DNA from 2 places in the Thermocaproicibacter melissae genome. Region 1 is predicted to be linked to the other one. Evidence: a T-box and tRNA genes for the amino acid it is inferred to sense, from the RefSeq annotation. Region 1 holds a T-box; the other holds one or more tRNA genes.

Region 1 (14,857 bases):
AAGGTCCATAATCGGCGTATAATACTGGGCGTTGCTGCCGGCGGAACCGATGTAAACACTCGAGTAAAACACAGCTTCCAAAACGGTAAGAACACAGAGAAAAATCGAGAACAGCAGCTTTTTGACTTGATGATAATGCATTTGGAGCATCACGATTAAGTAGACAAAGGCAACAGCCATAGCAAAAAGGAAAAGGCGCTTGAAGCTGTTTTTATCTCCCCAAAGCGTCATCGTATAAACCGTAACCGTTTTGAACTCATAGCGCAGAATTGTATATGCGCAAAAAATCACAGCAATAATTGCGACCGCAGCGGTAATCACCGACCCGGGATTATTGCGATTCAACTGCAATCCGCCGGCATTTCTGTTCAAATTCGAAATACATTCCGCCGATAAAATCAATCCGATGAAAATCGGCATGTACCCGTAACGAACCGGAAAAGACTGGTAACTCCCCGTGTGCCACATTTTGTTAACCGGTTCAAAAAAAACGGGAATCAGTGTTACCGCAAGCAAGATGAGCAGGAGCTTTACGTAGTTGTCATGGTAAATCCTGGATATAAATACCATTACCACCGCTGCAATAATAGCTCCAGTGCAAAGGATTACGGTTAATGTGGTGTCGAGATGCGTAATGAATTTGCCTGTTCTGAGGCTTGTAATGATGTCGCCTGTCCGAGCAGAAACCAAATATTCCAAAAGGGAAGGCAACCACACTACACCTGTCAGCAAACCGGTTACCAACGTGGAAAGACCGAATAACAAAATCAGATATTTCCGTTCCGCTTTATCATGGAAGAAAAACAGCCAAATACCTGCCGACAGAATCAAAAAGATAACAACCATGTAGCTTAGGTAAAAATTTACCGTAAGGATTGCAGAAAAAACGAGGATATAGCAAAGAGGCTTTTTTTCTTCGGCCAGCTTATGCAGGGAAAGCAACAGCAGCGGAAAAAGATACATCATATCCAGCCACACAATATTTTGGTAGTAAAACATCGTGTAGCCGCAGAACGCATACATAACGGAAAGCGCTGTTACTTGCGGCAAATTCAAGTTGGAATATCTTTTTCTAAAATAAACACTTGCCGTGAAAGCGCAGGTCATCATCTTCAAAAGAAGCAAGATATTGATATATTTGTAGATGCTGGCCTTGTCCACCAAAAGCACCAAAAAGGAAAACGGGCTACTGATAAAAAACAGAAAAACGCCCCAGAAATTCATGCCGCCGGCATTCTGCAGATTCAGAAACATATCTGCCTTTCCGTCCAAAATGTTCTTGAAATCCATCAGGAACGGAATAACCTGTTGATTCATGTCGCACCATGAAACGGTTCCTGTGCCGAACGGAAATAATCGAAAAACGGCATAGACGAGAAGAAGAATTGCTGCAACAAATACAGGTGGCACGGTATATTGAAGTTTTTTCGTCATTTGATGCATCTCCCTTTTGCCGTTTCACAAAAGAAAGAAGGAAGGAAGTTTTTCAAGTTAAAACTTCCTCTCCTTCTGTTAAATTTATTTCAAAATTACTTTCAAAAACACCTTTTTGCCCTTTTTGATGACAACGTATTTTTGTCCGTCTTTTTCAAAATTCTTTTCCTGAAGGGTAGCTCCGATGTCATCAATTTTCTTGCCGTCCACAACAATGCCTCCCTGCTGAACAAGGCGTTTTGCTTCACTCTTGGAAGGCGCAAGCTTCGTTTTGACAAGCAGGTCAAGAATACCCACTTCCCCATTTGCAAGGTCTTCCGAGCTGATTTCCGTAGAAGGCATATTTTCGCTATCTATTCCCTTGCTGAAAATAGCGCGCGCGGCATCACGGGCCTTTTCCGCTTCCTGCTGGCCATGAATCTGACGAGTAACTTCAAAAGCGAGAAGCTCTTTTGCCTCGTTTAATTGCTGGCCCTCCAGCTTTTCAAACTGTGCAATCTGATCCATCGGAACGAAGGTCAAGATTTTCAGGCATCTGACAACGTCTGCATCCCCGACATTCCGCCAATACTGGTAGAACTCGAACGGAGAGGTCTTCTCCGGATCAAGCCAGACTGCACCCTTTTCGGTTTTACCCATTTTTTTGCCTTCACTGTTGGTAAGAAGCGAAACCGTAAGGCCATAAGCCTCAGCGTTTTCTTTGCGGCGAATCAGTTCGACACCGCCGATGATGTTGCTCCACTGGTCATCCCCACCCAGTTCCAAACGGCAGCCGTAGCGGCGGAACAGCTCAAGGAAGTCGTAGCTTTGCATAATCATATAGTTCATTTCAAAGAAAGAGAGGCCACGTTCCAAGCGCTGTTTGTAGCACTCTGCCGCGAGCATGCGGTTCACAGAAAAGCATACACCGATGTCGCGAATAAAATCAATATAATTCAGGTTGGCAAGCCAATCGGCATTGTTGGCCATAATAGCCTTTCCATCGGAAAAATCAATCAGGTGAGACATCTGTTTCTGGAAGCAAGAAATGTTATGAGCAATTTCTTCCTTCGTCAGCATTTTTCGCATATCGGTTTTGCCGCTCGGGTCGCCCACCATACCGGTTCCGCCGCCAAAAAGCATGATTGGCCTGTGACCGGCTCTCTGAAGATGTGAAGCCACCATAATCGGGATAAAATGCCCAACATGAAGGCTGTCTGCCGTTGGGTCAAAACCAATGTAAAAAGTAGTCTTTTCATTGTTCAGAAGATTGCGGATTTTTTCTTCGTCCGTAGCCTGCGCAATCAGACCACGCTCTTTCAGTTGTTCGTACACACCCATGTTAATTCCTCCATCTCAATGCAGGGGCGCTACAAAAAAAGCCCCCTGCGAAATTTGCAGAGGGCGGATATACCGCGGTACCACCTCAGTTTACTGCAGCCTCACGACAGCAGCCTTTACGGGTACAAGACAAAATACCCTTGCGCTGTAACGCGCGCACGCGGCCGACCCTACTGGACTAAACTTTCAGGCCTGCAGCTCCAGGATGTATTTCCGCCAAGGTCCGCACCCGCTTACACCGACCGCGGGCTCTCTTTGCCGGGTTTGTTGACGTACTTTTTCCCTTCATCGCTGATTCTTTTAATATACACTCACAAGCACAAGCTTGTCAAGTGGGTTTTGCGCTGTCTCTAGCCATTTTTAGCATTTCTGCGGCGTTCTGCAAAGTCAGCGGAGTGATTTTCGTCCCGCCGATAATGCGGGCCAATTCCTGACGGCGGCCTTCGTCATCCAATTCCGTTACTTGCGTGTAGGTCTTGCCGTCTTTGACATTTTTCGCAATCAGGTATTGACTATTAGCCAACGCAGCAATCTGGGCAAGATGGGTAACACAGATTACTTGCCTGCTTTCTGAGACTTCACGGAGCTTGAGGCCGATTTTCTGCGCTGCACCGCCGCTGACGCCACTATCTACCTCATCAAAAATCAACGTTCCGACCTCATCGCGCCCGGCGAGCACAGTCTTTACCGCAAGCATAATTCGGGAAAGTTCCCCGCCGGAAGCGATTTTGGAAATCGGCTTTGCAGGCTCGCCCGCGTTCGTTGAAATCAAAAACTCTACCTTGTCACATCCCTTAGAGTTTAAAGCCCCGCGCTCCTGCTTCACTTCAAATGCTACATGAGGCATATTCAAGAACTCAAGTTCTTTCTTGACGCGGCAGCAAAAATCCTTTGCCGCTTTTTCCCTCCATTCGGATATTTCCATAGCAAGATTCTTAGCCTGCGTAACGGCTTCTTTATACTGAGACCTCAGTTTCGCAGCCAATTCATCGGACATCTGGATTTTGCTAAGCTCCGACTTGCTCTTTTCCAGGAATTTCAGCATTTCGGAAACCGAACCGCCGTATTTCAGCCCAAGGCGGTAGATTGTATCTAGCCTTGCTTCAATTGCATCCAGTTCAGTCGGGTCATATTCCAGCCTGTCATCATAGCTGCGGAGTTCTTCACGGCAGTCTTCCAAATCGTAAGCAATACTCTGCAAGCGCTCCGCAAGGGCATGGAGCTCCGGCATATACTGCTCTGCATTTCTGACGCAATCCGCAGCGGTGGAAACAGCCGAAACAGCGCCCTCGCTTTCTTCTCCGCCATCGAGATAATCCTTTGCCTGCTTAATGGAAGAAGCAATTTTTTCACTGTTCCGGAACATGGTGCGCTGGCTTTCCAGCTCTTCCTCTTCGCCTTCCCGAAGATTTGCTTCTTCAAGCTCTTTGATTTGATATGTAAGCAGGTCAATTTGGCGTGCCTTCTGCGCTTCATCCATATTCAGCGCTTCCAATTCCCGACGAACCTTTTTGGCTTCGGAAAAAGCAGCGGAATAACGTTCCATCAAATCCTGCGGAAGGCCCATGCTGTCTAAATAGGACAGATGATTTTCAGGAGAAAGCAATCCATAACTTTCATGCTGACCATGAATATTGACAAGCAGCGGGCCGATTTCTTTCAGCGTGGATACCGTTGCCGGCCTTCCGTTGATACGGCAAGCTGTTCTTCCGTCTGCGAAGATCTCACGCTGAAGCATAACGGAATTATCCTCATCGAGAATATAACCAAGTTCCTCAAGTTTTGCAAGCACGTTTTTCCCAAGATTGGTGAACACCGCACTGATAAAAGCCGACTTTGCTCCTGTGCGCACAAGATCTCGGGAAGTGCGTTCCCCAAGAATTGCGTTAATGGAATCAATCAGAATCGATTTTCCAGCACCGGTCTCGCCAGTAAGGACATTAAATCCAGAATGAAAATCGACACTGACTTTTTCGATGACCGCCACATTTTCAATGTAGAGCTGTGTCAGCATAAAATCACCTGATTATATCGTTCAATTCTTCCGCAAGAAGTTCAGCTTCCTTATCATTATGTGTAAGAATAAAAATAGTATCGTCGCCCGCGAGGGTGCCTACGACATCGTCGCGATACAAGGCATCCATCGCTGCGCACACCGCATTGGCCATTCCCGGCTGGCACTTTACGCAGACGATATTCTGCGCACTTGCAACGGAGACCGCAGAATCGGCAAAAAGAGAAAAGAACTTTCCGGAGTTCGATTTACTGTCATCTTTTGCAGGCACATAACGGTATTTTCCATCGGGAGAAAGCATTTTCAGTAGCCGAAGCTCTTTGATATCACGAGATACCGTGGCCTGTGTTACATCATATCCTGCTTCGCGAAGCAGACGAAGCAGTTCCTCTTGTGTATCGATGGAATATTTCTGAATCAACTCCAGGATTTTCTCGTGTCTCTTCTTCTTCAACCATCATTCCTCCCATCCCCGAGCTTTTCATTCACAATACTGTAAAAATTATAATCTTTCAATCTCACGATGCTCACTGTTCTTTTCGACCGGCTGAACTGAACCATCTGCCCGGGTTCAAGTTTCACGGAGATTTCGCCGTCCATGGTCAAAAATGCCTCGCCTTCGGCGCGGAAATTTGTTTGAACACTCAATTCTGCGTTCGGGCCAAAAACAACAGGCCTGGTAAGCAGAGAGTGAGAACAAACGGGAGAAAGCAAGATGCACGACAATTCAGGGTCAATAATCGGTCCTCCGGCAGAAAGCGAATACGCCGTAGACCCTGTCGGCGTGGAAACAATTAATCCGTCGCCACGATAATCACAAACGGTCCTGCCGTTAAAATCAACGCGAAAATCCGGCATCGGCGAAAGCGTTCCACGCATTATCACAGCATCATTGAGTGCCGAGCACGTTTTTTCTACGCCGTTTTCAGAGTAGTGAATATCAAGCATCATCCTGTTTTCAACGCGGTAATTGCCCTCAGCCAGATTTTTCAGCTCATCAAATTCGTCGGTTTCCAATTCGGCCAAAAAGCCAAGACGGCCGACATTGACACCAAGTATCGGTTTTTCAAATTCTGCAGCATAGCGCGCGCAGTGAATGATTGTTCCGTCACCGCCAAGCGCGACCATTAAGTCGCAGGAACGGATCATATCTTTCAAATCGTCGAAGAAACGGATACCGTATTCCGAGAAACTGTTTTGAAAACCGCGCTGCATATAAATTGCAGAACCAAATCCACGGAGACGCTCAATGAGCTTAACCGTATAATATTGAGCTTTTTCACGGCTTAAATTGGGCAATACCGCAATTTTCATGATTCTCCTCCGCCGTTCAGAACACGATGTGAACGCTGAACCAGCAGCTTTACATCGGGAATTGTTCCCACAGGTTCATCTGATTTTTTTAGGTAAAGCAAATACTCAATGTTGCCTTCCGGCCCCTTGACCGGAGAAAATGTCAGCCCGAGCACAGAAAATCCGTTATTCAGCACAAACTCGATGGTATTGTGAATCACTTCTTCATGAACAGCCGGATCGCGGACGACGCCTTTTTTGCCGACTTTTTCACGCCCTGCTTCAAACTGCGGCTTAATCAGGCAGACTGCTTCACCGCCGTCTTTCAAAAAATTTCTGGCTACCGGAAGGACAAGCTTCAACGAGATAAAGGCAACATCAACGCTGAAAAAGTCTACAAGTTCCGGCACTTGTTCTTTCGTCAGATAGCGCACGTTCGTCCGTTCCAGGTTGATAACACGGGGATCGGTGCGAAGCTTCCAAGCCAACTGGCCATACCCAACATCAATGGCATAAACCTTTTTCGCTCCGTTTTGAAGCATGCAATCGGTAAAACCACCTGTGGAGGCGCCAATGTCCATCACGATTTTCCCATTCAAATCAATGGGAAATTCCTGCATTGCTTTTTCGAGCTTCAAGCCTCCCCTGCTCACATATTTCAGCGTTTCACCTCGAAGCTCGATTTTAGCGTCAACCGGCAGCATGGTACCGGGTTTATCCTGTTTTTGCCCATTTACATAAACATTGCCGACCATAACGGCAATTTTTGCTTTTTCCCTGCTTTCTGCAAGGCCGCGTTCATATATTAAGCAGTCAAGCCTTTTTTTCTCCATTATCTGCGCACTCCGTTAGGATTAGTTTCACCATGCCTTCATCGTCCAATTCCAAAGAATGGAGAGATTCTTCCATGGTTGCCTGGGGAACGAACCCCGTGATTGCATGCAAATGATAATCGCCGGTGAATCCTGCCTGCCCAAGCAGATAATAAAAGCGCTCTCCAACACCGCCCTGTTCAATTGCTTCTTCAAAAAAGAAGATTTTCGGGGCATTCAGAACCGCATCCACCGCAGCAGGTTCAATCGGTTTGATTCGATTTAACTTTAGAATTCCGACTTGTATTCCATTTCGCTGCAGTTTTGAGAGAGCCAGACATGCATAGGAAAATAATCTGCCGTATGTTACAATGACGGCCGAAGGATTTTTGCAGCCGTAATAATCATAAGGCAGCCCGCTCGGCTGGAAATCAAACGGACGAAAAAGCTGTCCGCCGCGAGGATATCGGACCGCTGCAACACCGGTGCCATCGTAGATTGCATGGTAAAATGATGTTTTCATTTCTTCAAAATAGCACGGTGCATAAACAGTTGCATTCGGAATTGTATTTAGGAAAGCGACATCAAAAATGCCTTGGTGGGTCTGACCGTCCTCGCCGACAATTCCCGCGCGGTCAATTGCAAATACAACTTTAGTGCGTTGCAGCGCAACGTCGTGTATGAGTTGATCATATCCGCGCTGAAGGAAGGAAGAATAAACCGCAAAAATCGGAATCATACCGCCAATTGACAGGCCGGCGCAAAACGTAACAGCATGCTCTTCCGCAATTCCGGTATCGAAGAAACGTTCCGGAAACTTTTTCGCGAATTGTGTCAACCCGGTTCCCGACTGCATCGCGGCGGTAATGGCGCAAATTCTGCTATCGTGTTCGGCAAATTCGCAGATTAATTTTCCGAAAAGTTCCGAAAAGTTGATTTCGGAAGAAAAACTTTTGCCTGTTGTAACATCGAACTTTGAAACTCCGTGAAAAGCACCGGGGTTTTGCTCGGCAAATGGGTACCCTTTGCCCTTCTGTGTTATGACATGGAGCAGGACTGGGTGATTGATGCTTTTGACGTTATTAAAAACTTCAATCATCTTGTCCAAGTCATGGCCGTCAAACGGCCCATAATAGTAAAAGCCCATGTCTTCAAAAATCGTTCTGTTGTAAATCATCTGCTTGACGGCAGATTTCGCCTTTGTCAAGAGATGATGCAGAGGTTTACCGATTAGAGGCACATGGTCTAAAAATTTTTCTATTTTTCCTTTGATGCGAAAATACGAAGGCTCCGTACGAATCTTTGAAAGGTAACGTGCCATTGAGCCCACGTTGCGCGAAATAGACATTTCATTGTCGTTTAGAACGACAATGAAATTTTTCTTAAGTCTTCCGGCATTGTTCAGGCCTTCATAAGCCAAACCGCCTGTCAAAGCGCCGTCACCAATGACGGCAACCACATAGCCGTCCTCATGGTTCAATTCTTTTGCTTTAGAAAGCCCAAGGGCAGCAGATATTGAAGTACTGCTGTGTCCGCTGGTAAACGGATCATAAGTACTTTCACATCGGTTCGGAAAACCTGAGAGACCGTCTTTCTTGCGAATCAGCGAAAGACGGTCACCACGCCCCGTTAAAATCTTATGCGTATATGACTGATGCCCAACATCCCAGACAATTCGGTCTTTTTCGGAGTTGAATACCCGATGCAGTGCAACGGTCAGCTCTACTACACCCAAATTGGAAGCGAGATGTCCCCCGTTCTCTGAAACTGTCTGGATAATTTTCATCCGTATCTCTGAACACAATTGTTTCAGCTGCTCAGATGACAGCCCTTTTAAGTCCTCAGGGTATTTTACATTGTCTAAAAGGCCGCTCATTAATTAATCCTCTCAGATAACGTCCATTCCGTTCTGAATTTTTGCTGCAGTAATTGTGTTTTTCAGCAGCATAGCTCTTGTCATCGGACCTACTCCGCCCGGAACCGGCGTTATGTAGGAAGCAATGCTTTCGACATTTGCAAAATCGACGTCGCCGCAGAGTTTACCGTTTTCATCCCGATCCATTCCTACGTCAATTACAACAGCACCGGGCTTTACCATATCTGCCGTAACGAATTTTGGTTTCCCGACAGCCGCAACAAGAATATCGGCTTCCCGACAGATTTCTTTTAGCCCGCGTGTCTTGCTGTGGCAAATCGTTACGGTTCCGTTTGCGTGAAGGAGGAGCATAGCCATCGGCTTTCCGACAATATTGCTTCTGCCGATTACCACACAGCGTTTTCCTTCGGGAGAAATTCCTTCATGGTGGAGCAATTCCATAATGCCTGCAGGAGTGCATGGCAGGAAACGGCAGTTTCCTATCATAATCCTTCCCACATTTTCAGGGTGAAATGCATCGACATCCTTCAACGGGTTGATTGTCTTAATGACTTCTTCCTCATTAAGACCTGCCGGAAGCGGCAGCTGAACCAAAATACCGTTTATCGTTTTTTTGCTGTTCAGAGTCTGAACCAGCTCCAACAGTTCTTTCTGCGTCGTTGTTTCCGGCAAGGCATACTCTTCCGAATATATTCCGACCGATGCACAGTCTTTTTCTTTGTTCGTCACATAAGTGCGGGAAGCCGGGTCATTTCCGACAAGAACCACGGCAAGCCCGGGAGTAATGCCCATTGCCTTTAATTTTTCTACTTCAGCTGCAACAGACGCTTTTATTTCCTTGGAAATGGCTTTTCCGTCAATAATCTTACTCGTTGCCTGTCATTCCCTTCTGCAAGCAAAGAATTTGTCTATTCTTCCGTCGATTCTGAATCCGCAGAATCGTCAGTTTCTTGCTGCGGTTCTTTCTGATTCGCTTCATCTGTTGATTCGCTTTCTTCAGCATCATCGTCAGCGGACACAGCAGGCTTTGTCACGTCGTCGCGGATGGAACCGCCGGCCAAAACAGTTTTTGCGTCAGCAGCACTTTCAAAAATCGTGCTGGTGCCGTCGTCAAGCGGTACTTCCTCTTCTTTCTCTTCCTTTTTCTCAGGAACTACGTCAATGATGGAATTGAGTTCCATAATCTTCTTGGAGCCGCATCCGGTGAGAACCGTTCTCTTGCGGAACACAATCAGCAGCAAAATGCCTGCAAGGACGGAAGCGGCAGCAACTATCTGAGAAATTCTGAGCGGAATATACGGGGTAAGGAGGCTGTCTGTGCGAAGTCCTTCGATGAAGAAGCGGCCGATGCCGTACCAGACAATGTAAAGCAGGAAGACCTGCCCGTCATATCTGCGGAACCTTCTGCTGAAAATATGTAGCAGAACAAAACCGAGAATGCACCACAGAGATTCATAGAGGAAGCAAGGATGTACTCCGATGGATGAAAAAGCCTCCGTTGCTTCGCTCTGCATTCTCCACGGGAGGTCTGTCTCTGTGCCGAATGCCTCTTGGTTGACGAAGTTTCCCCAACGGCCGATTGACTGACCGATCAGGAAGCCGAGAGATGTAAGGTCCAAAACAGCCGGAACGCTGATCTTGCGGTGTTTTGCCATCAACCCACCGCCAAGGAGGCCGCCGATAATTCCGCCGTAGATGGCCAGACCGCCTTGCCAGATATACAGAATCGAGATGGGGTTGGACAGATACTCGGTACTTGCGTCGAACAGTACATAGTAAAGCCTTGCCCCTATGATGCCGGTAATAATTCCGACGATGACGGCGTCAATCAGCTTGTCCTCGTCCATGTGAAAGCGTTTGCAGCTCTTAAGAACATAGAAGAAAGCCACAAGAAAAGCGACCGCAATAATAATGCCATACCAGGCGAAATTATGGCCGCCTATGCTGAATGCCGTCGGGTTGATTTTCAGATCGATGCCTAACCCCGGAAATGAAACATTATACATTTACATCCACCACTCTAAAATATTTTGTCGCTCCACGCGGATATTACCGAATCGGTTTAACAATAGAAATTGCGGAATTCTCCGGATTCAACTGCACGTCAAGGCGGGCAAGAACGCTGTCCTCGTCAGCCTCCGCCACAGCATCGATATAAGAAAAGAGCTCACGGTCGGCGAAGGAAAGAGACAGCATTGTGTTTGCGATTACGCCCACATCGTTGAGAGCCATCAGATTGCGACCATAGACAGCATTCTTTGCTCTGCGGAACGCTTCTTTCCCGATTCCTTCTCGGCGGATTCGCTGAATCTCCTCTTTGATGCGTTCAGCAACCGCATCGGGGTCTGCAGACTCTCCCGAAAAAATCACCGAAGCGAAGCCTGGGCCTTCAAAATACTCATGGCTGAAAGACGCTTCATTGATAAGTCCATCATCGAGAAGGCTGCGGTAAAGAGGAGATGCCGGAGAAGCCAGTGCCTCCAGAAGAATATCAGTCGCTGCCAATTGCTGAACATTCGCTCTTCCGTTGGCAACGGATTCCTTGAAGCCGAGTTCAAACAATGGAACCGCAACAGAAAGGCTCTGTTCTATTCTCGGCTGCACAATCGTTTCCGGCTCCGGCTCGAAAATTCTCTGTACCTTTGACGGCGGAGAAGGTTTCAGCATTTTATCGCAAAGCGCAAGAACGCGCTCGGGATCAATATTACCCGCCACGCAAAGTGCCATATTATTGAGATTGTAAAAAGTATTATAGCACTTGTAAAGCAATTCGGGTGTTATTTGCGCGATGCTCTCGATCGTACCGGCAATATCAATTTTCACCGGATGGTTATGGTACAATGCTTTGAGCAGATTAAACATGACGCGCCACTGAGGGTTGTCGTCATACATCCGGATTTCCTGCCCGATGATTCCCTGTTCTTTTTGCACTGTCTTCTCTGTAAAGTATGGTGACTGTACAAAGTCCAGCAGAATCTCGAGCGCTTCATAAACATTCTCTGTGCAGGAAAAGAGATAGCATGTCATGTCAAAAGACGTGTAGGCATTTGCGCTGGCTCCGGTTTTGGCGTAGCGTGCAAATGCGTCACCGTCTTCGCTTTCAAACATTTTGTGCTCCAGGTAGTGAGCAATTCCGCTTGGCACGCACTGTGGCTCTTTGTCGCCGGTTGCCTGGAAGCAATTATCAATGGAACCATATTTTGTTCCAAACACCGCATAGGTGGAATTGTGTTTTTCTTTTGGATATAAATAAATGCGCAGACCCGACGAATGCTGAATCTCAAAATAGCGATCGCCGCATCTGTCGTTGCGTACTTCTTTAATTTTATTTTCTGTTGTCATTACTGCTTCGCCTCGATTCCCGTCAGCCGATAAACCGTATCGAGCACAACTTTATTTGCTGCCTCGACCAGTTCTTCCCGAGTTACAGCAGTAATCATGGCTGCTTCCTGCTCCGGTGTGCGGCTAGGATCTGAAAAAGTTTTGGAAAGATACCAGCCTTCCAAACTATCGAGTGAATCTGCAACGGTGTGGTAACTGTTGCACAGGCTAAGCTTTGCCGCCTGCAAATCGTCATCTGTAAAGTTGTTTTTCTTTACCTCTTCGAGTTGTTTGAGAATTTCATTCTTTGCTCGCTCAATATTTGTATTTTCCACGCCGCTCTGCACCATAAGAAGGCCCTTCATCGGGTTGAACATGGAGCTGCAGTAGTAGCAAAGGCTCATTTTCTCACGGACATTGAGGAAAAGCTTTGAATTCGGTGTTCCGCCATAGAGTGCGCTCATCAGCTTCATGGCGGGCACCATTTTATCCGGTTCTGCACACCCTGCCCGGAATCCCATGACGAGCTTTGACTGCGCAACATCCGTTGTTTCGGTCTCCTCTTTGGGGCAATCGACTGTTTTAATTACTTTACTGCAGGGTACGACCTTGAAGGCTCGTCCCACATTTAAAAATGCATCGGAGAAATCCTTAAATACAGGTTCCGGGTCACAATCGCCAAGCACAATAATTTCTGCCTGTGCACTGTGAATCATGCTCTGCCAGACCTGAGTCAGGTTTTCCCGCTTTATTGCCTGGATATCTTTTTTTGTACCGTAGCGGCCGATTCCATACGGTTCGCCGGAGCACATAATTTCTTCGCAGCGGCGGAGTGCATACAGCCGCTTGTCGTTAAATTCCGCATCCAGCGTTTCGGACATCTGGCGTTTTTCCTGCTCAAATCCGTCTTCCGGGAACATTCCATCCACAAGAAGCGGGTCAAACAGCAAGCTGCAAAGCAGACGTGAATACTCACTTGATAATTTTTCACCGCAAAGCGCATAACGATCGGCAAGGCCCGTAATGGAAATCGAAAGGACCTGCAAATCGCCTAACTTTTGTACATCTGCATCGAGCTCGGCACCATAGAGTTCGGCAAGATGCTCGTTCAGTTTTGTATAATCCGGATACTGCCGGCTTGCGCGTGTGAGCAAGAACGGCAGGATTGCATTTTCGCTGACCGTATCACGCTCCAACGGCCGGAAAAAATGTATAGATATTCGCACGGTTTTAAAACGACTGTCGCGGATACTTCTAAACCAGACGCCGTCGCAGACGGAACGCCGCTCAATTTCTGCCATTAACGATTCATCTCCAAAAGCAGTTTTCAGGTCTGAGCGCAGCCGCACCACGTCTATGCACAGAAAATTTCCGGTCTTTTTCTGCGCCGCATGGCACAGGAAGAAAGCCGACCGGCTGTGACTGCCACGCGGTTATTATACCACAATTGCAATCCATAGAAAAGATTGTATTTATGCCCTCTCCGAAAATTTACAATTTGACCGCAAACCTGCGCGATTTCTGTCGTGGATTGCGGCAATTCCGAACCCGTGATATAATAATTATACATTTTTACTCGGGGTGTATTGCTTGATAAAAATTCAGAACAAACCGCTTTGGGCAAAACTCGGGCTGTTCTTTATTACGATCGTCTGGGGAAGTGCCTTCGTTGTCGTAAAAGACGCATCAACCGAAATTTCTCCGTCTTATATTATCGCGATTCGTTTTGCGATAGCTACTGTAATTCTCAGTCTTGTCTTTCATAAAAGGCTGCTGCGAATCGGCCGCACAGAACGAATCGGCGGGTTAATTATCGGATTTCTCAATGCTCTTGCCTTTGAACTTCAGACCTACGGGGTTCAAAGGACAACCGCCGGAAACAACGCGTTTTTAACGGCGGTGTACTGCGTTTTGGTTCCGTTTTTCGCGTGGATTGTGCAAAAAAAGAAACCGAGCGTCTACAATGTTGTATCCGCTCTTCTGTGCTTTTTCGGCGTTGGGCTTCTCTCCCTAAAAAGTGGTCTAGTTATGAGTTTGGGAGACCTTCTTTCCCTGCTCTGCGGTGTTGCTTTTGCTATGCAAATCCTCGCAATTGATATTTTTACCGAGAATGGTGACCCTATACTTATTACGATTATTCAGTCCGCTGTTACCGTTGTTTTGACCCTTCCGGCAGCGTTGCTGTTTGAGCCGTTTCCAACTGCTGTCAGCTTTGATTCGATTCTTTCCCTTTTGTATGTTGCTGTTTTCAGCACAACCGTGGCATTCCTTCTGCAGAATGTATGCCAAAAATTCGTGGAGTCTTCTCAGGCTTCACTGATTATGTCACTCGAATCGGTATTCGGGACTCTTTGCGGCATTGTGTTCTTGAAGGAATCCATGACGGTTCGCACCTTCTTTGGCTGCGCAATCATCTTTGCCGCCATTTATCTTTCCGAGCGCCGTCCGTCGCGACGCAAAGCGGACAACGCACAAACATAACAAACAAAAAGCAAACGGGAGCGGAAATCCGCTCCCGTTTTTTGTCTGGTTTTAGACGCCTTTCAGGGCAGTCTCGATGTCTTCAAGAATATCCTTCGGATTCTCGATTCCTACGGAAAGGCGAATCATGTTCGGGCTGATTCCTGCTGCATCTAGCTGCTCATCAGTCAACTGACGGTGTGTTGTGCTGGCTGGGTGAAGGACGCAGGTACGCAGGTCAGCAACATGCGTTACAATGGAAGCAAGCTTTAGGCCCTCCATAAAGCGTACTGCGCCCTCGCGTCCGCCCTTTACGCCAAAGGAAAT
Region 2 (14,857 bases), 410 kb from region 1:
ACACTCTGGTTTCTTTTCACAGGAGGTACGTAGTTGCCAATCTTAATGCCTTCGGCTTATGTGGCCCGAATAACCGACATTACGCCGTTGCTTCTTCATAAACTTGATGCTGCGGCAGTTTTGCTGGATGTTGATAACACACTTGCCGAAGACGGCTCTCAGGAGCCGTTCCCGGGGTCGATCGAGTGGGCAAAAAAAATCAGCGAAGACGGTTTTAAGCTGCTGATTATATCCAATAATTGCAGTAGCCGCGTTGCACCGTTTGCGGCACTTTACGGACTTCCGTTTTGCTCAATGGCAATGAAACCGCTGCCGGCTGCATATCTGCATGCTGCCCACAAATTGAAGGTACAACGCGAACACACCGTTGTAGTCGGGGATCAGATCTTTACGGATATTCTGGGCGCCAACCTTTCGGGCATGAAGTCCGTTTTGGTTGCTCCGAAATCGAAAGAAGATTCGTTTAGTTTTCGGGTGCGGCGAAGGCTAGAACGGCCGATTCGCCGGAAGTTGGAATTACAAAGCGGAATTAAGACGGATCATGCAGAGGATGATTAAAGATGAATACCAAAAAGATTCTTCTTTTGCTTGGACCGAACCTCAATATGGTCGGAATCCGGGAAAAGGGAATTTACGGCGATGAATCGGCTGACAGCATTAATTTGCAGGTCAAAGAATATGCAAAACAGATCGGCTTTGAATGTGAGATTTACCAGTCGAACCATGAAGGCGACCTGATTGACCGAATCCACGAGGCTCGGGGTAAATATGACGGCGTCATCATCAATGCAGGTGCGCTTACGCATTACAGTTATGCTCTGCGCGATGCAATTGCGTCTGTCTGCATTCCTTTTGTAGAAGTGCACATGAGCAACATTTATGCACGGGAAGAATTCCGCCATAAAAGTGTAATTGCTCCGGTTTGTGTCGGTCAGATTACGGGTTTCGGCAAATACAGTTATCTCCTTGCGCTTTCGGCCTTGAAGAACCTTTTGTAGTATCCCTTTTCCCTGGCGCGGCAGGGAGCGAAATATCTATTGAAAAACCGCGGAAAATATAATAAAATATAATATGTTTGGAATAAATTAATGGGGGCTAAGACCAATGATATCAGCAGGTGATTTCCGTAACGGCGCAACATTTGAAATGGACGGCAATGTCTATTCCATTATCGAATTTCAGCATGTTAAGCCGGGTAAGGGCGCGGCATTTGTCCGCACAAAGATTCGTAATGTTATTTCCGGCGCCGTGACGGAGCGTACTTTCAACCCGAACGATAAGTTCCCGACCGCTTTCATTGAGCGCAAGGAAATGCAGTACCTTTACAATGACGGTGATCTTTACTATTTCATGGATCCCGATACTTTTGAGCAGATTCCGATTAGCAAGAGCGTTCTCGGTGACAACTTCAAGTTTGTAAAAGAGAATATGACATGCAAAGTTCTTTCCTACAAGAACAATGTTTTCGGGGTTGAGCCGCCGAACTTTGTTGAACTCGAAGTCATTAAGACCGAGCCGGGCTTCAAAGGCGACACCGCAACAAACGCAACAAAACCGGCAACTGTTGAGACAGGTGCAGAAATTAAAGTTCCGCTTTTCATTAACGAAGGCGAAAAAATTCGCATTGATACCCGCACCGGTGAATATATGGAGCGCGCTTAACTGATACTACCCCCGAGGAGAAGTTATTAATTAGGAGGGTATGCCCAATGAAAACCACGGAACGGGTATCTTACGTCCGGGGCCTCGCTGAAGGACTCGAATTGGATACCGACAAAAAAGAAGTAAAGGTCATAAATGCAATTATTGACCTGCTGGATGATATGGCATTTTCTCTGTCTGAGATGGAGGATAACCTCAATGATGTCATTGATCAGGTCGATGCAATCGATGAGGACCTCGGTTCTCTCGAAGACGACTTTTACGATGAGGGCGAAGAAGAGGATTCTGATGAAGAAGACGGTTGCTTCTATGAAGTAACTTGCCCGAATTGCAACGAAACCGTGTGCCTTTCCGAGGATCTCGTTCAGAAGGGGCAAATGGAATGCCCGAATTGCGGCGAAATGCTTGAGTTTGACTTGGATGATATTGATGATGAATGCTGCTGCGATTCGGAATGCAGCTGCGATGAAAATTCAGACGACGAATAATCCGTGTGCGAAAAGCGGACTGCCTTTTAAGGCAGTCCGCTTTTTGCGCCCGGAGCAACGAATCAGGATTGAAGCACATAATTGCTGTTTGTTAAGGTAAATTTCTGTTTCAGCCCATCTGTGACGAAAATATGTTTATCGCTGTCTGCGAAAATCGCTTCGGCATTGTACTTTTTCAGAAGGGACATGCTTTTCTCACGGCCAAGGATGAAGCAGGCGTTTGCAAGCGCATCGCTCGTAACGCCGCTCGAAGAAACGACCGTAACGGAGCTTAACCCGTTGTTTTCGGGATATCCTGTTTTTGGGTTGAGCAGGGAATGGTACGTGATGCCGCCCGAAACGAAAGAACAGCTGCCCGTTCCCACGGTGGAAACAAAACCGGAAGTCAGCTTGAGTTCCCCAAAGGTGTCCAAGTAGCCTGAATCCGGCGCAGGGCTGCCAACGGCAATGCTCCAGGCGGAGCCGTCTGCTTTCTGCCCGTAGATGCCGATGCTTGTTCCGACGGAAATGATGCCGCATTCGGCGCCTGCAGAACGATAGGCAGCTACCGCTTCATCGCAAGCGGCGCCTGCGCGAACCGCGTCCAGCGTAACCCCTTCGTAGTGGTTGCGTAAGCTGGCGGTGTCCTCGGAGGAACTGACGCGCAAATCCTTATAATTGACATACCGCAGATATTTTGAAATTTCCGATTCCGAAGGTACATGCTGATTTTCGCCGCCAAAATCCCACAAGGCGGAAACGGGCAGGATGGTCGGGTCATAGGCACCGTCCGAGTCTTTGGCAATGGCTAAAACAGTGCGCAGAAGCCTTGCCGTTTTCGCATGAATGGGAATCCAGACGGTTCCCGCCGCAGCGTTCAGCTTCGCCATGTCGGAGTCGCTGGATTTCAGCGTGATTAAGTTCTCAAGCGTGCCAATCGCGGATGCGGCGGCGGATGCAGCGGTTTTCGCGTTTTCTCCGTAAATATTCTGCTGGATGTAGTAGCCCATGGCGTAATTTGTGCAGGAGTACAGGCTCGCACGCTGTCCGAATTTGCTCCAGAGAAATATGACCGTTCCGATAAGAACGACCAGCACACTAGACAGCAAGATGATTATTTTCTTCTGTTTTGTCATATCTGTCTCCAAACGAAAAATCTTTTCTTCATCATATCCAATCCATACCGAGAAATCAAATGAAAATCGGTAGGACTGCGTAAAATTATATTTCGGAAATCGGGCGGGAATGGTTACTCTCCCGATTTCTTTTTGCAAATATAGCTTTAAAAACTTGGATTAAAACGGGTAAAAAAATCGGGTGGCTTGATGGTCGAGTACAAAAAGCGTACCGCTAGCGTGACAGGCGGAAAGGAAAGTTGCGGAGAAACGGGAAAAATGTTATACTGAACGAGATTTTTGCGGAGTTCTCATATCTTCTCAGGAGGGTTAACCATGTCTGTTGAAAAGGTCAGAAGCTATCTTTCCCGCTACGGCTTGGAAGAGCGGCTGACAGTTTTTCCGGTTTCCAGTGCAACGGTTGAGTTGGCTGCGAAGGCGCTTGGAGTAGAACCTGCGCGGATCGCCAAATCCATCTCGTTCTATGATAAAGACGGCGGATGTCTGCTGATTGTAACTGCTGGCGATGTCAAAATCGACAATGCGAAGTTCAAAGCCGAGTTCGGTTTTAAAGCGAAGATGCTGAGCCACGACGATGTGGAAAAACTGACGGGGTACCGTGTCGGAGGGGTATGCCCGTTTGATAACCCGCCCTCCGCAAAGGTTTACTGTGACAGTTCGCTGCAGCGCTTTGATTGCATTTATCCAGCCGGAGGAAGCGACAATTCGTGTGTCAAACTCACATGCGATGAGCTGTTCCGTGTTTCCGGTGCGATTAAGTGGGTTGATGTCTGCAAGAGTATGGAGGTTTCTGCAACAGCATGAGAATGCGTTATAAGCCATGGGCGACAAAGGAACTTGACGCCTGCCCGTTCTTTATCCGTCATCCCGAGCAGTATTTGGGAAAATGGCACAGCTTGTTTCCGAGGAGTCAGCCCGTGGAACTGGAGCTCGGCTGCGGCAAAGGACTGTTTCTTGCCGCCCTTGCACCGGCCAATCCGCAAGTGAATTACATTGGCGTCGACCTAAAAGACACCGTTTTAGGTCCGGCCAAACGCAATCTGGAGGCCGCCTACCGTGAGGCTGGCCGTGAGCCGGACAATATCATCCTTACCGCTATGAATATTGAGCGCATCGCCGATTCCATGGGTCCGGAAGACACGGTGCAGCGCATCTATATCAATTTCTGCAATCCCTGGCCGAAGAAAAAACACCACAAAAGGCGCTTGACGCATCCACGCCAGCTCGAAAACTACAAAAAAATTCTGGTTCCGGGCGGTGAAATCGCGTTTAAAACCGATGATGACGACCTTTTTGCGGATACACTAGAGTATCTCGCAGAAAGCGGATTCGTCGTAACCGAAAAGACGTATGATTTGCGAGCCTTAAACCGTCCCGATGATATCCCGACGGAGCATGAATTGATGTTTGTGGAGCGCGGAATCAAAATCAAAGCGCTTTGGGCAAAGCTGGCATAGAAAAAGGAGGCGGCGGATATGGTTTCCGCCGCCTTTTTTCGCATGAGACTATCGCCTGCACGCCTCGGTCAGTCGCGGCTCTGGCATGCCACCGGCACGCCATTCGGTACCGCTCCTCTTCGTGTGTGAATGAATATAAAAAAAACTCTGTGGCTTTTATCTTCCACAGAGCTTTCTTGGTGCCGGTGGTGGGGGTCGAACCCACACGGTGTCGCCACCACGGGATTTTGAGTCCCGCACGTCTGCCAATTCCATCACACCGGCATTTTCATTTGTGCAGAGAAGTGTCTCAAGACCACAGCCGCACACAACATAAATAAGTATATCGTAATCAGACTAAAAAATCAAGTTGAAATTGCGTAAGACGTGCCAATACGGCATATTTCTACGGAAAAACACCTGTAACTTTCCCGAGAAATAAAAATTACCTTCGCAAAAGAAAAATTTTACCGTGGAATGAAGGAGGAAGCCATTGTCATTTATTTGGGAATGCTTTATAATTATTTCACTATGGACTGTGTTTACGTTTTTCACAGTAGTATTCGGAGGAAGCTATGCGCAACAGAGATTACAGAGATATTCACCGAACCGTGCGCAATGCAATCCATAACGGCGATATTGAACAGATCGGCCATGCAGTTGAGAACCATGTTCAGGAGATTACGGATGAAATCAATGAAATCCTAGAAAACCTCAGAACACAGGGACGAAATGCTGCTGGCCGCAACCCAGGGCAAGGATTCACCGGAGGGAGCGGAGCACCGGGGCAAGCTGGCTTTGGGCATATCCCTGAGCAAGGGACATTTCGCAGAAGAATGCCAGGCCTCATTTCGGGAATCGTCTTTACGATTATCGGCGCTATCTTTGGAAGTATGCTGCTGATTACGGATATTGCCCTGTTAGCCGGTGCACTTGTCGGAGAGCTTCCAGCAGACAGTATCGTAGTTGCATTGAGCGTCATAACACCTCTTACCGCCGGTTCGTTCTTTCTGATGGGCTACGGAATCGTCTCGCAGAAACGCGCACGCAGGTTTGCCCGTTACCGTGATGCAATCGGCGGAGCGGCGTTCTGCACCATTGCAAAACTGGCGGAACTTGTGGGAGAAGACCCTCAGCGCATCCGAAAAGACCTCAAAAAAATGATATCAACCGGTGTTTACCCCGAGGGACACCTCGACCGAAACGAAACCTGTTTCATGGTTGACGATATCACCTACGAGGAGTTTCTGGAAGCCGAACGGAATTATATGGCTCGCATGAAGGCGAAACAGGAAGAAGAGCAGAAGACGCAGGCTGACCCCAAGGTTGCCGAGCTGGAAGCAGTTAAAAAAGAAGGCAATGATTATTTAAAGCAGATTCGTGCGGTAAACGACGCTTTGCCGGAGAAAGAAATTTCCGATAAACTGGATCAGCTGGAGAATGTGACAGCGCGGATTTTTGCATGCGTCGCACAGCATCCGGAAAAACTGCCGGATATCCGCAGTTTTATGCGGTATTACCTGCCCACAACACTGAAGCTTGTGAAGGCATATCAGGAGTTTGATGAGCAGCCGGTTCAGGGCGAAAACATTAAAAAAGCGAAAACAGAGATTGAGCATGCACTCGATACCGTCAATGTCGCATTCGCCAATCTGCTTGATAAACTGTTTGAAGACGATGTCCTTGATATATCCGCAGATGTTTCCACATTGGAAATGTTATTGAAGCAGGGCGGCCTTACGGGAAGCGATTTTGAAAAAGTGCCGGATAACGGCGGCAAAGAATAGAAAAATTATCAATCGGATGGAGGTTTATCATGGACCAGAATGAGGTGCTTACTCCGGAATTGACTCTTGAACCGACTCCTGCTCCAACGGCAGAGCCGATCGAGAAAATTGCGGCTTCACAATCCGACGAGCTTACGGTTGCGGAACCGATGCTGACCCCGGCGGAAATGAAAATGGTTGAGGAATTCGCTCAAAAAATAGATTTGACCAACAGCAATCAAATCATCCAGTACGGTGCCGGTGCCCAGAAGAAAATGGCGGATTTTTCGGAAAGCGCATTGGAAAACGTCCGCACGAAAGATCTGGGCGAAGTGGGGCAGATGCTTTCCAATGTTGTGGCGGAGCTGAAAAGCTTCGACGTCGGGGAAGAGGAAAAAGGCTTTTTCGCGCGCTTTAAGCGCGGAGGCAACAAGCTGGCTGTCTTGAAAGCTCGTTATTCCAAAGTGGAGACGAATGTCGACAAAATCTGCGAAGCACTCGAAGCACATCAGGTGCAACTGCTGAAGGACATCTCGGTTCTGGATAAAATGTACGAGGTCAACAAGGCCTATTTTAAGGAACTGTCCATGTACATTCTCGCGGGCAAGAAAAAGCTCGAAGAAGTCAGGAGCAAGGACCTTCCCGCCTTGCAGAAAAAGGCACAGGAATCCGGCCTTGCGGAAGATGCGCAGGCAGCAAACGACCTTTCCAATATGTGCGAGCGCTTTGAAAAGAAACTGCATGACCTTGAACTGACACGCATGGTATCCATTCAAATGGCTCCGCAGCTTCGACTGGTGCAGAACAATGACATTGTCATGAGCGAAAAGATTCAGTCAACGCTCGTGAACACCATCCCACTCTGGAAGAGCCAAATGGTTCTTGCCGTGGGTGTCGAACATTCTGCGCAGGCGGCGAAAGCGCAGCGCGAAGTAACCAATATGACAAATGAACTACTCCGCAAAAATGCGGATACGCTCAAAATGGCAACTATCGAAACGCAAAAGGAGTCCGAGCGTGGAATCGTGGATATGGAGACCCTGCGGCATACCAATGAAACTCTGATTTCCACTCTGGATGAGGTACTGCGGATTCAGCAGGAAGGCCGCGAAAAGCGTGCGCAGGCCGAGCAGGAAATGCGGAAGCTGGAAACCGAACTCAAGAACAAACTTCTGCAGCTCCGCTGATTTCCGGTATCTTGCGGCTTAACAAAAAATGCAACAAAAGAGGCGTAGACTTTTTCGTCTGCGCCTCTTTTCTATGCACTGCTCCATGGCGAGAAAATGGTTTGCTTGTAGAATCTTGTTGCTGTATAATCAAGGAAATACGCATAACTTTTGCAAACGAAGCTTCGTTACTTTCTGGAAACCAACACCAATCTTTCACACAAATTTTGAAGTGATTTATTCTGAAAACATTGTATGTGTCCGATTTAGACGGAACGCTGCTCAATACCGAAAGCAGGATTAATCAAACTAGCCTTGATATACTGAACAGGCTCATTCAAAATGGGATGCACTTCACTTATGCAACGGCGCGGTCGCTGTCCTCGGCTTCGGTTGTTACGGCCGGATTACAGATATCCATGCCGATTATTGCCATTTATCTTTGAACCTTCCGGCAAAATTGTAATCTCCAATGTTTTCAGCAAAGAAGAAAAGCGAACCGTCGCCGAGTTTTTCATTGCAAACCATATTTACCCGCTTGTGTATGCCTTTGTTGATAAGAAAGAAATGGTTTCTTGGATTCGGGGCAAAGAAAACGCCGGAATTCTGAACTATCTGAATTCGCGCAGGGGAGATAGGCGTTTGAACCCGCTAAACGATATTGATTCCTTGTATCGCGGGGATGTGTTCTATTTTACATGCATCGGCACAAAAGAAGAGTTGCAGGGAATTTATGACCGGTTTAAGGATGACCCCCATTATAACTGCACGTTCCAGCAGGAATTGTATCGCGATGAATATTGGTGCGAAATTATGCCGAAGGTAGCGAGCAAAGCGAATGCAATCTTAAAGCTGAAAGAAATCGGACATTACGATAGAATCATTTCCTTCGGCGATGCGATAAACGACGTTCCTATGTTCAAAATCTCGGATGAATGTTATGCGGTAGAAAATGCGGTACCGGGGCTAAAGCAGATGGCCACAGGCGTTATTGAGAGCAATAACCGCGACGGCGTTGCAAAATGGCTGCTGAAAAATTGTTCTCCGGAACTTCGTGGATAATTCTCCAGTTGGCGCTTCGATTTGTCTCTCAGCACCCCTAAGGGGTGCATTTTTTATATTTGTAAGAAAAATGTAAAGTAATACATTTCTTAGGTCATTGTCTGAATTTTACCAAATTTTGCTGCTTGTAAAATGTCAAAAAAATATGCTACTATTTACCCCAGTTTGTTACAACTAACAAGAAAGGGTTTATTAAATGAGAGAGAGGAAAAAAGTTAACATTAAGACGCATTTGACGAAACGTGTTCCGCTTGTCATACTTGCGGTGATCTCGGTCCTCTTAATTTCTGTATCTACCAACAGCGGGGCGGAAACATTGCGGTAAAAGATCGTTAGCACAGTGCCGAAGGATGTGCTGCTTGATGACCATTCGGCTTTCTCAGCAACATCGCCCAACGAGATAGAGAAATCCGCATCCTCTTTCGCAGCAAGTTCGGCTTCTTCAGCGGCGGCAACCTCGAACACTTCATTGAAAGTGTCTCCTTCAAGCGCTTCGAGCGCGGTATCTTCTGCCGCTTCGGCAGCAGTATCGTCCTCTCATTCTTTTGCTGCGGCGCTGTCTTCCGCATCCAAAGCGGCGACCTCTCAGTTAGCTTCTTCCTCTTCCAAGGCGGTATCGTCCGCTTCTAAGCCGACCTCGGCGCCTCCCAGAACAGCTCCTTCTTCATCTAGCAGTTCTTCTGCAGCGCCTTTGCCTTTTACACACCCCATATTTCACGCTCAGCGGATAAGACAAACTTCGGTCTGCTTTTGAAAACACTTCGGGCGAAATTGGAGAAGCAAGGCATCGCGGACAACAAACACTATATTCTTTCTTTTGCTGGTGGGGCAAACAACAGTTATGCAGCCGGCGTCGGCCTTTCCAATATCGCGCAGTATGTGGATTATGGAATGATTATGACGTATGACATTCACGGAACGTGGGACCAGTACACAGACTTTAACGCTCCGCTCTACATACCATCCGGCACCTCTCCACAGTATAAATTCAGCGTGGACAATGCAGTTCGTACATGGCTGAATTACGGCTTCCCTGCGAAAAAGTTGGTCATGGGCGTACCGTTTTACGGATACGCGTATCAGGGCGTGACGAATGCGAATAACGGCCTGTGGCAGCGCTTTACTTCTGGCGCGACGGTTTCGTACGATACCATCCAGTCCAAATATGCGTCGAATTCTTCCTACAAGAAGTTCTACGATTCCGCTGTTATGGTGCCGTGGCTGTATAACGGTTCCACGTTTGTTAGCTATGAAGATGCTTCTTCCATTCAGAAAAAGACGCAGTATGCGCTTTCAAAAAACCTGCTTGGCGTCGGTATATGGGAACTGTCCCAAGACCGAAACGGAACGCTGCTCAGTGCTGTGCGGAAAGCTTTAGGCTGACAGGACCGAGCTTTAATAGAGTGTTTGAAGAACTCCAGTATATGAAATAAGGCCCTTGCCAAAGTAATTGGCAAGGGCCTAAAAGTTATAAATACAAATCGCACCCGAAGTTAATTACCGGATTTTTACGTCAAAAGGGAAGGGGGCCTCTTAATGGTAAGCCGATTGTCTGCTGATATTTGAGGGGATTCCCGAGTCATGCCAGAACACTTCCGAAGCAATGATTCTATGACAAAAGGCCAAAGTGCTGAACACTTTGGCCTTTTGTCATTTGGTGGAGGAGGATGGATTCGGACCATCGAAGCCGTTAAGCAACAGATTTACAGTCTGCCCCATTTGACCGCTCTGGAACTCCTCCAGATAAAAAATCTATATGGAATTTTGTTGTAAGCTGTTTGGAGCTGGCAGACGGACTTGAACCCCCGACCTGCTGATTACAAATCAGCTGCTCTACCAACTGAGCTACGCCAGCGTTTTCACAGTGCCTTGTCATTGTACCATACACAAAACGCGATGTCAAGACCAAACTTTCTTAAAATTTGATTTTTTCTTACAGCACTTGCAGCGGAAATTTACTGTGTAACCGTGCCTAATTTGGGGCAGAATCAGATTGTGCTGGCTCCTGCAAATGCTTTCAGCAAACTTCTTGTTTTGCAAACCTTTTGTCGTTATAATAGAGAAAATGAACTTTCGGCCAGAGAATCCGATTTCGGAAAGGGAAGCAAAATGGAACTCAACAAAAGGAATATGAAGAAAATCATTATCCTTATCGTCTTTGCCATTGCCTTTTACATGCTGGTAAAGAATCTGTACCTGGTTCCCAATTTCTTTGGAGCGTTATTGAACATTGTTGGGCCTGTGCTTGCCGGATTTGCGGTTGCCTTCGTCGTTAACGTCCTGATGATTCAGGTTGAGAACCGCCTTTTTGCTCCGCTGAACCGGAGGTTCCAAAAACGCTGGCCGAAAATGCGGCGCGGCTTTAGTATTCTTGTCACGTTTATTATCATCCTCGGCCTTATTACCCTTTTGCTTTTCTTCGTGATTCCGGAACTGGCACGCACCATTACCAACTTGACGAACAGTATTCCGGCCGTTATCGCCCATCTGCAGCAAATGATTTCGGCATTTTCCGAGCAGCATCCGAAGCTGATGCAATATGCGGATCAGCTCAACATTAACTGGCCCAACATCAGCAATATGCTATCCAAATACGGGCAGCAGATGGCCAGCAGGCTTGTCAGTTTTACGGTAAGCGCCGTCTCAAATCTTTTCCATGGCGCGGTTTCTCTTGTGCTTACAATTGTCATCGCCATCAATACCTTGGCGCAGAAAGAAAAACTCGTCGCGCAGATGAAAAAGGTTCTTTATGCCTACCTGCCGCGGAAACAAGCGAGTTGGGTCCATCATGTGTGTCACCTTACCAATCGTGCTTTTTACAACTGCGTTACGGGAACATTGACGGAGGCCTGCATCCTTGGCACACTTTGCTTCATCGGCATGAACATTTTTCGTTTTCCTTACGCAATATTGATTTCAGTCCTTGTCGCATTTAATGCCCTCATCCCGATTATCGGTGCATTTCTCAGCACGGTTATCGGTGCACTTCTTGTTTCAATCGTCAGCCCGATTGAAGGACTATGGTTTATTGTTTATTTCTGCGTGCTCCAGCAATTGGAGGGCAACCTGATTTATCCCCGCGTCGTCGGTTCCCGCGTCGGATTGCCGGTTCTCTGGATGCTGATTGCCATTACCATCGGCGGCAATGCATTCGGCGTTCTCGGAATGATTATCAATATCCCCATTTGCTCCGTGATTTACGCATTGCTTCGGGAAGATGTCCAGCGCCGTGCGAAGCCGCAGACTTGGAATATTCCGGATGAGGCCAACCCGCAAGAGAAAGCGGACAAGCAGCCTGAATGACTTTGCTGGCCTGCCGAAAGCGCAACTAGCCCCGCATGGCTGATGAAAATCAGACGCATGCGGGTTTTTTAGAATAGAATCGAGGATGTTGTATGGTTGATGCAAAAGAACTGGAAAATCGTGTGGAAGAACTTTTGTCCCGCATGACCCTGCCGGAAAAAGCAGGGCAGATGATACAGATTCCATGTAACATGGTTTCCAGACAAGAAGCGATCGAATGGGCCAAGAAAGGCGCGGGTTCGTTCCTCCATGTGTTCGGGGACGATGCCAGAGAGCTGCAGTCCATTGCGCTGAAAACAAGGCTCGGAATTCCAGCCCTGTTTGGAATTGATGCGGTACACGGACATTGCCTGAATGAGAACGCCACAATCTTCCCGTCACAGTTGGCGGCGGCCTGCAGCTGGAACCGCGATTCTGTTGAGGCGATGGCACGTGTAACGGCGCGTGAAGTAGCAACGGATGGCGTGCATTGGACTTTTTCGCCGGTGCTTTGCCTTGCGCGAGACACGCGCTGGGGCCGCGTTGACGAAACCTTCGGGGAAGACCCATATCTTGCCGGAGAACTGGGCGCGGCCATGGTAAAAGGCTATCAAGGCGACAGCCTCGACAGCGATGACAGTATTCTCGCCTGTGCCAAGCATTATATCGGCTATGGCGAAGCGGTTGGCGGGCGCGATTCCTGTGACACCGAAATGACCTTCCGTAAAATGCGTGAAGTGTTCCTGCCCCCGTTTGAGAAAGCGGTCAAAGCAGGGTGCGGAACAATTATGACGGCGTACGGTTCCATTGACGGCACGCCGTTTACGGCATGCCGAAAAGCTCTGCACGACATTCTGCGGGATGAGCTGGGCTTTGACGGCTTTGTCGTTACGGACTGGGACAATGTCAACAGCCTCGTGAAGAACCAGCATGTTGCGGCAGACATCATGGAAGCCTCACGCATGGCGGCAATTGCCGGAAACGACATGATTATGACAAGCTCGGCCTTTTATGAAGCTGTTATTAAGCTGGTGGAAAACGGCCGGCTGGATGAAAAAGTCATTGACGATGCAGTACGCAATATTCTCAGAATCAAGTTCCGCATGGGCTTGTTTGAAAAGCCTGAGAAAAAAGGCAGACCGGGGTGCATGGGCTGCGCCGAGCATCTCGAAGTATGCAAGAAGCTCGCGCGGGAAAGTATTGTGCTGCTGAAAAACAACGGTGTCCTGCCGCTGTCCAAAGACATAAAAAGCGTCGCAGTCATCGGCCCCAACGCAGACGATATCCGCGCACAATACGGCGACTGGACGTATTTTTCGCATCCCACTCCCAATCCCGACCATAAACCCGTGAAACCGTATTATACCGTTCTTGATGGTATTCGGGAACTGGCCGAGCAAAACGGTATTGCGGTGAGCTATCATCGGGGCTGTGGCGTTTTCCCCGGGGTTGACGACGATATTTCGGGCGCAGTTTCTACCGTCCAGCAATGCGATGCAATTGTGCTCGTCCTCGGCGACAGAATTGAACAGACCGGTGAAATGAAGGACAGGGCAGACCTATCTTTGTCGGGTGCGCAAATGGAATTGTTCCGCGGACTTCGCAGGCTGCGTAAACCGATGGTTACTGTGCTCGTTGCTTCAAAGCCACTCTGCATCCAAGAAGCGGCAGAACAGACCGACGCCCTGATTGTAGCGTTCAACGGCGGAATGTTCGGCGGCCTTGCCGTTGCGGAAACCATCTTCGGCAAATGGAATCCAAGCGGGAAGCTGCCGATTTCTTTTCCGCGCCATGTGGGGCAGCTTCCCGTTTACTACAACAGCCTACCCGGCTGGCATGGCGGAAAATACATGGATTTGCCCGAAACGCCGTTGTTCGCGTTTGGCGAAGGAATGTCCTACACAAGCTTCCGTTATTCCAATCTGCGGGTGGACGGCGAAAGCCTCACTGCAAAAGTTGATGTGACGAATATCGGCGACAGAAACGGCTTTGAGACCGTTCAAGTCTATTTTCGAGACTGCGTTAGCTCGGTGATGACTCCGATTAAGCAGTTAATCGGCTTCCAGAAAATCTCTCTGAAAGCTGGGGAGACAAAAACTGTGTGCTTCAAATTCCAGCGTGAAGATTTTTCGCTGGTAACGCCGGATGAACGCCGCGTCACCGAGCCGGGGAAATTCATTCTTATGGTCGGTCCCAGCTCCAAAGACAGCGATTTGCTGCGGGCAGAATTTGTTTTGACAAAACCAGCGCAATAGCCCGAAACGGAATTTTCGGGCAAAACTTGTTTCTTTTACCGCTGTGCGTTATGATAGGGAAGAAAATACAAAGAGGGCTAGGGGGATTCACCGTAAAAAAAGGTACACTGTTTTTGCTTTGCAATTTCTTTCTGCTGCTTGGTGTCGTTATCGGCATACTGCTCAGCCCGGCAAAGCAGGGAATGACACTGCACATCGGTTGTAATAATGGAAACAGTGGCAGTTATTTTGCAGATAATGAAGAAGACCCCAAAGAAAATAAATAGTTTACAAAATAATCTTGCAGGGGAGGATTTCCATGGCGGCTCCTTTGGCGGACAGACTGCGTCCCCAAACACTTGACGATATTGTGGGCCAGCATCATCTTTTGGATGAGGGTAAGCCGTTGCGTCGTATTATCGAATCCGGCGTAATTCCGAATATGGTTTTCTACGGGCCTTCCGGCGTCGGGAAAACTACACTTGCCTCCATCATAGCCCGAAGAACAGAGCGGGCACTGTTCAAACTAAACGGTACAACCGCATCGACTTCCGATATCCGTTCCATCGTTGACCGTATTGATACCCTAGAAGCTCCGAACGGAATTCTCCTTTATTTGGACGAAATTCAGTACTTTAATAAAAAG

Evidence for each region. The T-box of region 1 lies ahead of tyrS (tyrosine--tRNA ligase). A T-box ahead of a tRNA ligase gene usually reads a tRNA of that ligase, here a tRNA-Tyr.
Region 2: it encodes a tRNA-Tyr, which carries the amino acid that the T-box ahead of tyrS (tyrosine--tRNA ligase) is inferred to sense. The anticodon was not compared.

What each region holds. Positions count from the first base shown of each region.
Region 1 covers NZ_CP101827.1:634,830-649,686, reverse strand. Annotated here, with positions in the region: gene NOG13_RS03335 (YfhO family protein) at 1-1,434, opposite strand, end outside; gene tyrS (tyrosine--tRNA ligase) at 1,519-2,754, opposite strand; T-box leader at 2,811-3,052, opposite strand; gene recN (DNA repair protein RecN) at 3,083-4,768, opposite strand; gene argR (arginine repressor) at 4,773-5,222, opposite strand; gene NOG13_RS03315 (NAD(+)/NADH kinase) at 5,219-6,082, opposite strand; gene NOG13_RS03310 (TlyA family RNA methyltransferase) at 6,079-6,894, opposite strand; gene dxs (1-deoxy-D-xylulose-5-phosphate synthase) at 6,875-8,749, opposite strand; gene folD (bifunctional methylenetetrahydrofolate dehydrogenase/methenyltetrahydrofolate cyclohydrolase FolD) at 8,762-9,613, opposite strand; gene lgt (prolipoprotein diacylglyceryl transferase) at 9,658-10,755, opposite strand; gene yfmH (EF-P 5-aminopentanol modification-associated protein YfmH) at 10,799-12,091, opposite strand; gene yfmF (EF-P 5-aminopentanol modification-associated protein YfmF) at 12,091-13,371, opposite strand; gene NOG13_RS03280 (DMT family transporter) at 13,661-14,551, shown strand; gene NOG13_RS03275 (O-acetylhomoserine aminocarboxypropyltransferase/cysteine synthase family protein) at 14,603-14,857, opposite strand, start outside.
Region 2 covers NZ_CP101827.1:1,044,770-1,059,626, reverse strand. Annotated here, with positions in the region: gene NOG13_RS05275 (YqeG family HAD IIIA-type phosphatase) at 34-558, shown strand; gene aroQ (type II 3-dehydroquinate dehydratase) at 561-998, shown strand; gene efp (elongation factor P) at 1,105-1,662, shown strand; gene NOG13_RS05260 (CD1247 N-terminal domain-containing protein) at 1,710-2,150, shown strand; gene NOG13_RS05255 (FAD:protein FMN transferase) at 2,213-3,265, opposite strand; gene NOG13_RS05250 (YbaK/EbsC family protein) at 3,581-4,069, shown strand; gene trmB (tRNA (guanosine(46)-N7)-methyltransferase TrmB) at 4,066-4,722, shown strand; tRNA gene NOG13_RS05240 (tRNA-Leu) at 4,900-4,986, opposite strand; gene NOG13_RS05235 (5-bromo-4-chloroindolyl phosphate hydrolysis family protein) at 5,277-6,488, shown strand; gene NOG13_RS05230 (toxic anion resistance protein) at 6,518-7,654, shown strand; gene NOG13_RS09515 (HAD family hydrolase) at 7,891-8,079, shown strand; gene NOG13_RS05220 (HAD hydrolase family protein) at 8,063-8,695, shown strand; gene NOG13_RS05215 (hypothetical protein) at 8,888-9,160, opposite strand; gene NOG13_RS05210 (hypothetical protein) at 9,281-9,406, opposite strand; gene NOG13_RS05205 (glycoside hydrolase family 18 protein) at 9,407-10,078, shown strand; tRNA gene NOG13_RS05200 (tRNA-Tyr) at 10,351-10,436, opposite strand; tRNA gene NOG13_RS05195 (tRNA-Thr) at 10,475-10,550, opposite strand; gene NOG13_RS05190 (AI-2E family transporter) at 10,805-11,998, shown strand; gene NOG13_RS05185 (glycoside hydrolase family 3 N-terminal domain-containing protein) at 12,091-14,232, shown strand; gene NOG13_RS05180 (hypothetical protein) at 14,283-14,498, shown strand; gene NOG13_RS05175 (replication-associated recombination protein A) at 14,531-14,857, shown strand, end outside.